DNA from 3 places in the Streptomyces sp. NPDC001406 genome. Region 2 is predicted to be linked to each of the others. Evidence: riboswitches for the same ligand, from Rfam matches in the RefSeq annotation. Region 2 holds a riboswitch; each other region holds the start of a gene.
What was found. Region 2 has a riboswitch for cobalamin ahead of cobT (nicotinate-nucleotide--dimethylbenzimidazole phosphoribosyltransferase). Riboswitches for the same ligand answer to the same signal wherever they lie in the genome.
Positions count from the first base shown of each region.

Region 1: linked by a shared signal. The riboswitch ahead of ACFY1J_RS10815 (CbtB-domain containing protein) and the one ahead of cobT (nicotinate-nucleotide--dimethylbenzimidazole phosphoribosyltransferase) in region 2 are both predicted to bind cobalamin.
Region 3: linked by a shared signal. The riboswitch ahead of ACFY1J_RS03660 (prenyltransferase/squalene oxidase repeat-containing protein) and the one ahead of cobT (nicotinate-nucleotide--dimethylbenzimidazole phosphoribosyltransferase) in region 2 are both predicted to bind cobalamin.

Region 1 covers NZ_JBIAWG010000004.1:121,398-124,661, forward strand. The annotation lists partial or broken gene ACFY1J_RS10805 (thioesterase family protein) at 1-341, shown strand, start outside; gene ACFY1J_RS10810 (CbtA family protein) at 446-1,198, opposite strand; gene ACFY1J_RS10815 (CbtB-domain containing protein) at 1,220-1,441, opposite strand; cobalamin riboswitch at 1,477-1,618, opposite strand; gene ACFY1J_RS10820 (STM4011 family radical SAM protein) at 1,694-2,581, opposite strand; gene ACFY1J_RS10825 (STM4012 family radical SAM protein) at 2,592-3,264, opposite strand, start outside.
Region 2 covers NZ_JBIAWG010000008.1:53,214-56,477, forward strand. The annotation lists gene ACFY1J_RS20465 (nitronate monooxygenase) at 1-89, opposite strand, end outside; gene cobT (nicotinate-nucleotide--dimethylbenzimidazole phosphoribosyltransferase) at 360-1,490, opposite strand; cobalamin riboswitch at 1,580-1,762, opposite strand; gene ACFY1J_RS20475 (FAD-binding oxidoreductase) at 2,011-3,264, shown strand, end outside.
Region 3 covers NZ_JBIAWG010000001.1:836,810-840,073, forward strand. The annotation lists gene ACFY1J_RS03655 (SCO2322 family protein) at 1-416, opposite strand, end outside; gene ACFY1J_RS03660 (prenyltransferase/squalene oxidase repeat-containing protein) at 413-1,645, opposite strand; cobalamin riboswitch at 1,760-1,888, opposite strand; gene ACFY1J_RS03665 (phosphotransferase) at 1,960-2,625, shown strand; gene ACFY1J_RS03670 (MBL fold metallo-hydrolase) at 2,679-3,264, opposite strand, start outside.

The DNA.
Region 1 (3,264 bases), on a different contig from region 2:
CGGTCGGCCCACCCCGGCCGGGCCGCACCACGGCCTGGGTCTCCACCCCGCTCGCCCTCGTCGCCGACGAGCCGAGCAGCCCGCTCGCGTCCTATCTCGCTCTCGTCGACACGGCCGATGGCATCGCCGTACGACAGCCGCCCACGGAGTGGATGTTCCCCAACGTCGATCTGACCGTCCACCTGCACCGCCGGCCCCGGGGCACCTGGACGGGCTTGGACACCACCGTCACCTTCGGCCCCACCGGCCAGGGCCTGACCAGCACCGTCCTGCACGACGTCGACGGCCCCGTCGGCCACGCCCAGCAGATCCTGACCGTCCGCCCTCAGCCGGACCGCTGAGCCGGCGCAGGCAGGCGGGATCCGCTTCCACCAGCACCGTGCTGCACGACCTCGCGAGAGGGCCCCCGGATGGTTCCGAAGGGCCCTCTTGTGTCCTGCAGGGATCAGTGCGCGGCTGGAACTGTCCGTGCGGACGAGGCTGTCGCGGGCTTGGGATTGAGCAGTCGCTCGGCCAACTCGCCGAAGACGAGACCGAATCCGACCCACAGCACCGTCTGGATGGCCAGCGCGGAGAGCCGGAAGCGCCACAGCAGGGTCGCCGGGAAGTCCTTCGGTACCTCGTTGATGACGGGCAGGAACGCGAACGCGAGCCCGATGGCGACGGCGAAGGCCGCCACCGCGGCGACGGTCGCGTACCAAGTGCCCAGCGAGGGCGCGAGCCGCTTGCCCAGGATGGTGGCGGCGATCGCGAGGAGGACGCTGAGCGCCATCATCAGGAAGTACAGGGTGGTGCGCTTGCCGATGGTGTCGGGGTCGCCCACGGAGGGCGGATTGGCGGGGTACTTGATGAACGGCACGACGTACACGGCCAGCAGTGCGCAGCCGGACAGCAGCAGCGCGGTCGCCCGGGGGCTGAACCGGCCGACGCGGCCGAGCGCGAAGCAGAACGCGAGCGCCGCGATGCCGCCGAAGGCGACCCCGTAGACCAGGACGCCGGTGGCGAGTCCGGCGGTGGACTGCAGGGAGCGGGAGACGACCTCCATCTCGTGCTCGTGGGAGTGCGCCTCCTCGAAGCTGATCGCGTTGTCGACACTCGGCTCACCGAGGAAGTAGGCGACGACGAGGGCGAGCACGCCGGCGCCCAGGCCGGCGAGCATGCCCCGCACGAGGAGGTTTCTTACGGTTGTGGAGTTCATGGTTGTGCGGCGCCCCTCGCGTCAGTGGCAGGGGAAACCGAGCAGATGGCGGGCGTCGTGCACCCACTCGTGGACGTCCGTGCCGTTGAACACGGAGGTGGCGCCCTGCTCGGCGCCGACGAAGTACAGCAGGACCAGCATCAGGATGCCGAAGAAGACCGCCCAGGGTGCTATCGCCTTCAGCGGCAGCGTGGCGGGAACTACGGGGGTGGTGGCTGTCGGCTGGGCGACGGTCTGCGCCATGGCAGGGCCTCCTCTGGGAGTTCGCGTCCCATCTCGGTGGTGCACTGGACGACGGCCACGGGTCTGACTCACGAAACGCCCGAGGGGCCCTTCGCATACAGTGGCGCGACCGTGCCGGATTCCCACCGGCTTCCGTCTCGCCGTCGTCGATATCGAACCGACGGTACCGCGTGTCGGGAGCATGGCCAAGACCGCACCCACCAGGCGTGATCTTCCTCTCCCGGCGGGCGGTCCGACGGAGCGGGCGTGGGATCAACTCCCCGTCAGGTGTGACAGGTGCAGGATCGGGGTCGCGGGGACCGTGGCCGGGATGCGCTCCAGGACCCCGCCCGCGAAGACGTCGTACAGGGGCAGCGTCTCCAGGTGCACATAGCCGATGTGGCAGTCGCAGGCGGCGAGTGGGCAGGGGCGGGGGCGCAGGGCGGTGCGGTAGGAGCCGTCGTAGAGGTTGCCGAGCGGGGTGGGCACGAAGTGGCAGCGGCGGACGGTGCCTTCGCCGTCGACGGAGATCACGGAGTCGCCGGTGCGGCAGGGCAGTCCCGCGCTGGTGTGCGGGTGCCGGCTGTACGGGAAGAGCGGGTCCAGGGCCGTCCACCGGTCGGCCTCCGCGTCGGTGTAGGTGTGTCCCTCGGCGGCGTTGACCCACAGGTAGACGTGCTCGGGCAGGTCGGCGCGCAGGCGCCGGGCCCCGTCGAGATGGTCGGGCAGGCCGACGATGCCGACGCTGAAGCGGATGCCGCGCTCGGCCAGTTCGCGGCATTTGGTGAGGAAGCGGTCGTACGGGGTCTGTCCCGGGTGGTAGGTGCACCACAGGGCCAGCGTGTCGCGCTCGGCCTCGGCGAGCCAGTCGGTACGGCAGCTGAGGTTGGTCTGGATCGCCACGCGCCGGATGTGCGGCAGGTGGGACAGCTCGGCGAGGGTGCGCCGGTACCAGGAGCGGACCAGGCCCTCTCCCCAGGGGGTGAACAGGAGGGACAGGCGGTCGCCGGTCTGCTGCCGGGCCCAGGCCGCGAAGCGCTCCAAGGAGGCGCGGTCCGCGCGCAGTTGGGCGCCCGTGTCGCGCCGCTTGGCGAAGGGGCAGTAGGGGCAGTCGTAGTCGCAGGAGGCGAGGGGGCCCCGGTAGAGGAGGGTGAGGTCCATGGCGGGCCGGTCACTTCCTCTCGTAGGCGGCCATGGCGGCCCGGACCGCCGGCGAGAACAGGTCGGGGCCGATCGCGTCGGAGTGGGCGAGTCCCTCGGGGGTGAGTCTGAGGGTCGCGCGGTCGTCGGTCAGCCAGCCCAGGTCGGCGAAGCGGGCGAGTTCGGGGCCGAAGTGGTCGGCGGGGGTGGTGCCGAAGCGGGCACGGTAGTCGTCGAGGCGCAGGCCCTCGGCCTGGAGCAGGGACTGCAGGAGGTGCCGGCGGCGGGCCTCGTCGGTGTCGATGGGGCGGCCGTACTCGGCGTGGGCGAAGTCGGCGGCCGGGCGGGACACGTAGTCGTCGATGATCGCGCGTATCTCGTGCATGTCCACGGCGTAGTCGAAGGAGTAGTGCAGAGCGGCCGTGTAGGAGCGGGCGCCGCAGCCGAGGCCGATCATCCCGTCGGTCTGGCAGGCGTAGTCGTCGGCGCCCTGGGGCGGGGCGTCGGTGCGGCGGAACATGCGCATGGACTGCTGGGTGTAGCCGTGCGCGAGAAGGTGGTCGCGGCCGACGCGGTACAGGCGCAGCCGCTGTTCGTCCCAGGCGGGGTCGGGGCCGCTACCGCGTCGGCCCAGGCCGGTCAGGGGGCGGACGTAGAGGGGGTAGAGGTAGAGCTCCTCGGGACGCCAGGCGAGGGCGGCGTCG
Region 2 (3,264 bases):
GCACGAGCCAGGCGCCAGCCGGACACCCCCACCCCCATTCCACCTTGGATCAGCCAGGGGAGGTCGGCCCTCGTCCGGGGTGTGCTCATGGGTCCTCGCAAGGATGGTAGCCGGGTCCGGAACACGTACTTACGGTTCCGTAACCTACGATACCGTAACCATACTTCGCGCCCTCCACCCCCAGGTCCGGTGCAATTCGCCCCAGTGTGGGACCCGCCACCGTGCGTGGTGCGTGACTGGGGTGACGCGGTCGGCCACACGCAGCCGGGTGGTGTGGTCAGCTGATCGGCTGACCGCACCACCCGGCAGAACAGGCGGCCCGACGGGACCCAGGCGGCGCCCGAGTCCCGCAGGCTGATTCAGCTGTGCTTGTTCGAGACCTCCGCGGAGTCGAATGTGGCCATGTCGCGCAAGGCACGCACCCCCGCCTGTACGAGCGGCAGGGCCAACACGGCACCGGTGCCCTCACCGAGCCGCAGCCCCAGGTCGACCAGCGGATGCAGGCCGAGGTGCCGCAGGGCGATGGTGTGACCGGGCTCGACCGAGCGGTGTCCGGCCACACAGGCGGCCAGGGCATCAGGGGACAGCGCGGCCGCGACCAGAGCCGCCGACGAGGCGATCACGCCGTCCAGGATCACCGGGACCCGGTGCACGGCGGCACCCAGCACGAACCCGGCGATCGCCGCGTGTTCCAGGCCGCCGACCGCCGCCACCGCCCCGACCGGGTCCTGCGGGTCCGGCCGGTGCAGCTCCAGAGCCCTGCGCACCACCCCCACCTTGTGCCGTCGAGCCGTGTCGTCGATTCCCGCTCCGTGACCGGTCACGTCTTCCGGGTCCGCACCGGTGAACGCAGCGATCAGTGCCGCGGACGCGGTCGTGTTGGCGATGCCCATGTCGCCGGTGAGCAGGCAGCGGCAGCCGTCGTCGACGAGTTCCGCGGCCACGGCGATACCGACCTCGATGGCGTGGATGGCCTCCTGACGGGTCATGGCCGGAGCGCGGGTCATGTCCGCGGTTCCCGCGCGGACCCGGCGGCGCAGCAGCATGCCCGGGGTCGTGTCCGAGGCCGGCACCGGAGTTGCGACGCCCACGTCCACCACGACCACCCTGGCTCCGGTCTGAGCGGCCAGGGCGTTCACTGCGGCGCCGGAGGCCAGGAAGTTGGCGACCATCTGAGTCGTCACCTCCTGCGGCCAGACGCTGACGCCCTGGGCGTGGACACCGTGGTCGGCGGCGAAGACGGCCACCGCGGCCGGCTCCGGCATCGGCGGCGGGCAGCTGCCCGCCAGGCCCGCGAGTTGGACCGACACGTCCTCCAGCAGGCCCAGCGAGCCGGGCGGCTTGGTCAGGTGGTTCTGGCGGTCACGGGCCGCGGTGCGGGCGCCGGAGTCCGCAGGAGTGATGGCGGCCAGGGTGCGCTCCAGCAACAGGCCGACGGCGGGGTCGGCAACAGGCCGACGGGTTGGATCGGAGCCGGACGAGGGCACCATGAAGGAAGTTCCTTCCGCTGTCGGCGGTTCTCCACGCCGCCGTGAACGGGCCGCGCCCGGGCGGGTAGTGCCTGGCTGCGGGACGGCCGGAATATCCTGGCTCCCGGATCTCGGCGCCCGGCTTGTACAGCACGGGCACCGGCGCCGACTCCCGGCCTTCCCAGCGGCCGGCTCGCACCGGCTGCCAGTGGCCATCTGCGGGAGGCGGCTCCCCGGTCACAGTGGCGGGCCCGCCCCGGACTTGGGCCATCGGGCCCGCACCGGAGTTCCTCCGCACCGTCGCCCGCATCCTGCCACACTCCGCCGTCGGCAAGCAGCCGCCCGACGGGATGTCCTGCCGGGCCGGTGCAGGTCGGCGCACGGCCGAACGCAAGGGACGTGCGGGCTGCGCCGCCGTGTCAGGACCGGCTCGGAAGGCATGCCGGTCCATATGGCCCTGGGTAAGGGCCGGACGGCCCCCTCCGGTGGGGTGGGTGCGCGGCCAGGATCGGCTGGAGCGGGGGGCCGACGAGGGGGTGCGATGGCGGACACCGAGGCGCTGCTGGCCGACGCCGTGGGGGCACGGCACGTTCTGGCCGGGGCAAAGATCCCCCCTGAGTACGCCGGTGACGAGTCACTGACCGCCGTACCGCAGACGCCCGCGTACCTGGTCCGGCCCGCCGCGGCCGCCGAGGTGGCGGACGTGCTCAGGATCGCCGGCGAGGCCGGGATCCCGGTGACCGCCCGCGGCTCGGGAACCGGCATGTCGGGGGGATGCGTGCCCCGGCCGGGCGGGATCACGGTCTCGTTCGAGCGAATGAACCGCATCCTGGAAGTGGACGCCGTCAATCACGTGGCCGTCGTGCAGCCCGGCGTCACCCTGGAGCAACTGGACCACGAGGCCGCCAAGTCCGGCCTTCACTATCCCGTGCGGCTCGGCGCGCCCACCGCCAGCATCGGCGGCACCATCGCCACCAACGCCGGCGGGATGCACGCCGTACGGCACGGGGTCACCCGCCACCATGTGCTCGCCGTCGAAGCCGTCCTGGCGTCCGGCGAGATCGTGCGCGGCGGCGGCAAGTACGTCAAGACGTCCACCGGCTACGACCTGGCCCAGCTCCTGGTCGGTTCCGAGGGCACGCTCGCCCTGGTCACGGAGGCGACGCTCCGGCTGCGGCCACGAGCCCGGCACTCCACGACCGTACTGGCGGCGTTCGCCTCGGCCGAGGACGTCTTCCGGTCGGTCCCGACGCTGGCGGGCGGGGGCCTGGAGCCGGCCGCGCTGGAGTACGTGGACCTGCTGGCCATGGCGGCGATCGCGGATGACCAGAAGACCGGGCTGGGCGTTCCCGCGTCCGTGCGCCTGACCGCGCTCGGCTATCTGCTCGTCGTGCTGGAGAGCCGCTCCGTGACGCGGCTCCAGGAGGATGTCGAGGCGGTCGGCGAGCAATTGCTCGAACACGGCGCGGTGGACGTCTTCGTGCTGCCCGCGGCCACGGCAAGGAGGCTGGTCGAGGCCCGTGAGCGAGCCTTCTGGACGGCGAAGGCGGCCGGTGCCGACGACATCGTGGACGTGGTCGTGCCGCGCAGCGAGTTGCACGGGCTGCTGGCCGCCGCCCAGGCAGCCGCCGAGGACACCGGGTCGCTGGTCACCGGCTGCGGCCACGCCGGCGACGGCAACGTGCATCTGTCGGTCTTCCAGCCGGACCCCGTCCGCCGCGACGAGGTGCTGCGGCGGCTGTTCCGGGCGGGCCTGGAGCGAGGCGGCGCCGTCTCCGGCGAGCACGGGATCGGC
Region 3 (3,264 bases), on a different contig from region 2:
ACCGTTGCCAGGGCCTCTGCCGTTGTCGCGTCGGGGGACACACGGGCGCAGGCCGTGCGGCGGGCGGGTGGGGTCTCGCCGGACGGGGCGTCCGTGGGGGTACCGAAGTCGATGACGAGCGCCACCCGCTTCTTTCCCTTGGCGGCGGGCGTCCCGGCGCAGATCGTGTCGAAGTCCGCCGTGCCGCGCGGACGGGTGGCGTCGGCGGAGTCCTCGCTCACCGCGAAGCGGAAGCCCTGCACGTCCCCGTCGACGGGACGGGCCGTCGACGGGCCCTGGGTGGCGTAGGTCCAGCGGTGGCCGTCGCGCTCCCAGAAGGACCAGTAGCGGTAGCCGACGGCCTCTGCCTGAGCCGCGGACGCCCACAGGACGAGCGCGGCCAGCAGCAGTGGCACGGCACGGCGGACGGCGGTCACGGCTGCTGCTGCTTCCTGCGGCTGCTGATCAGGAAGCCGACGCCTGTGCCCGCGACCAGACCGGTGCCGACGATCCACCAGACGCCGTAGCCCGAGTCGGACTTGTCGGACTTCGCGGCCTCGTATCCGGTGGGCTTCTTGACCAACTGCGGGGCCGGCCCGGTCGTGTTGAGCGCCTGCACGAGGTTCGTACCGCCGAAGCTGAACGGGCTCTTGCCCATGGCGTGCGCGGCGAGGATCAGCTCGGCGTAGGCCGCCGGGCCGCTCTGCTTCGCCCAGGAAAGGGCGTTCTTCTCCAGCCAGGCGTACGGCTTCTCCGCCTCCGTCTTCCAGCCCCGCGCGGCGAGCGCGACGACCGCGTCGGCGGTGTTGCCGTAGTCGGGCTGGTCCTTGGCGCCGGGGAGCGCCGACTTGAGGTGGTCGTCGTTGCGGAGGAGCGTCACCGCCAGGTACGCGGCGCCGTTGCCCGACACTCCGCCCGCCGTGAGCGGCTTGTCCTTGGCGCACTGCCCGTAGTCGGCCTGCCTGTCCACGGCCGTCGCCACGAACCCCTTGCCGAGGGCGCCCAGCACCCCGGCCGCCGTTGCGTCCGCGTTGGCCGCCAGCTCGCCCTTCTTGTCCGGCTGATAGGCGAGCGCGCCGCCGGCCTTGGCGTCACAGGGGAGGGACATCTTCGCCAGCAGGTCGTACGGCGACTTGCCGCCCGTGCGGACGCCGGCGGGGTCCTCGCCCGCCGCCGCGAGGGCGCCGATGACGACGGACGTGGAGTTCGTGTCGCTGGCCCCGTGCGGGGTGTATCCCCAGCCGCCGTCCTTGTTCTGCTGCGACTTCAGCCAGTCCACCGCCTTGCGGATCGCACCGTCGTGCCCGCCGACCGCCTTGAGGGCCTGTGCGGCGGCGGCCGTGCTGTTGGTGTCGACCATGACGCCGCTGTCGCAGGCCTTGGCCGGGTCGGCGCGGAAGGCGGCGAACGCGCCGTTCGCGCACTGCTGCCCGGCCAGCCAGTCCACGGCCTTGGCCGCGGGCGTCACATCCACCGCCCGCTGGGCGATCATCGCCAGCGACTGGCGCCAGACGCCGTCGTACTTCGGGTCCGCGGTGCCGTACAGGCCGGACGGGAGGGCCGTCGACGGGGACGCGGATGCAGACGGGTCGGCGGCTGTGGCGGGCGTGGCCGTGCCGATCACGGCGACGGCTCCCAGCACCGCGGCACTGCGGCGTACGTTCATGGTCGGCGGGTGCCTCTCCCTGCGGGGAGTCGGGCAGCACGGGACACCCCGGGCGGCTCGGCTCCGTATACCTCGACGGTGCCGTGCGCGGGCGGACCCCGGCGCACGTGAGCCGGTCAACGTCCCGTGCGAGGCGGTCCGGCTCACCGCCCTTGCGGCGGATTACGGTTGCGGGTCAGCGCCGGAATTGCACCGGCTTTCCCCCGTACGGGTGTGATGACGACGCGGTCACTCTACCGGCACGTAACCGGAGGGCTCAGGGGTGGTCGTGGGCAGGGGGCACTGCCTCCGGGTCCTGTGGCTAAGGTCACGCCATGACGACCACGGGGAGACTGCTGGGCTCCGGCCGCTCGGCCGACGTGTACGAGATCGACGAGGCGTGGGTGCTGCGTCGCGACCGGGAGGGCTGGGGGGACGCGGCCGCCGAGGGCGCGGTGATGACGTACGTACGGGACCACGGGTATCCCGTGCCCCGGGTACGGCCCTCCGGCTCGCGCACCGACCTGGTGCTGGAGCGGCTGTCCGGGCCGACGATGCTGGAAGCCCTGCTGGCGGGCTCGATCGGGCCGGGGGAAGGGGGCGCGATGCTTGCCGGGCTGCTGCGGCAGCTGCACGCCGTGCCCGCCCGGGACTCCGCCGACCCCGATGCCCGTGTCCTGCACCTGGACCTCCACCCGGACAACGTGATCCTCACGCCGGACGGCCCCCGTGTCATCGACTGGACCAACGCGGAGGACGGCCGGCCGGGCCTCGACTGGGGCATGTCCGCGGTGATCCTGGCCCAGGTCGCCGTCGGCGCCGAGCCGATCGCCGACCCGGCCCGCGCGATGCTCACCGCCCTGCTCGCCGACCCCTCCGCCCTCACGGAGTCCGGCCTCACCGAGGCCCGCACCCGCCGCGCGGCCAACCCGACGATGAGCCGCCGTGAGGTCGAACTCCTGGGCGCCGCCGAGGACTTGGTACGAGCGCTGGTGTCGTAGGCGGACACGACCAGGTCGCGGGCCGGGCCGGGCGGCACCGTTCCACGAACGGCTCACACCGCCACGTACGCCACCGGCTCGCTCCCCGCCACCGCCTCCGCGCGCCCCTGCTTCACCAGGCGGCGGACATGGGCCTCGGCCTCCGAGACCGCGATGTTGCGTGAGCCGTAGGGAATCTGGTCCCAGGGGCGGTTCCACTCCATTCGCTCGGCCAGCTGCCAGGGCGTGAGGGGCACGACGAGCAGGGCCAGGAGCCCGGCCAGCCGCTCCTCGTGATGCGCCAGCAGGTCCCGCACGCGGGCGGGCGCGTTAGTGAACGCGTGCTGGTGGGCGGGGAGCACCTCGGCGGGGGTCAGACGGCCGACCCGTTCCAAGGAGTCGAGGTAGTCGCCGAGGGGATCGGTGACGGTCGTGTCGTCCGGGTCCTCGTACAGGCCGATGTGCGGGGTGATCTCCGGGAGCAGATGGTCGCCCGAGAAGAGCCGTCCGTGGCCGGGGAGCCGGGACGGGTGTTCTTCCTCCAGGTGCAGGCAGACATGGCCCGGGGTGTGACCCGGCGTCCAGATCGCGCGCAGCCGGCGGCCGGGCAGGGGAAGGAGTTCACCGGGGACGATCTCCCGGTCGGGCAGTGCGGGGGAG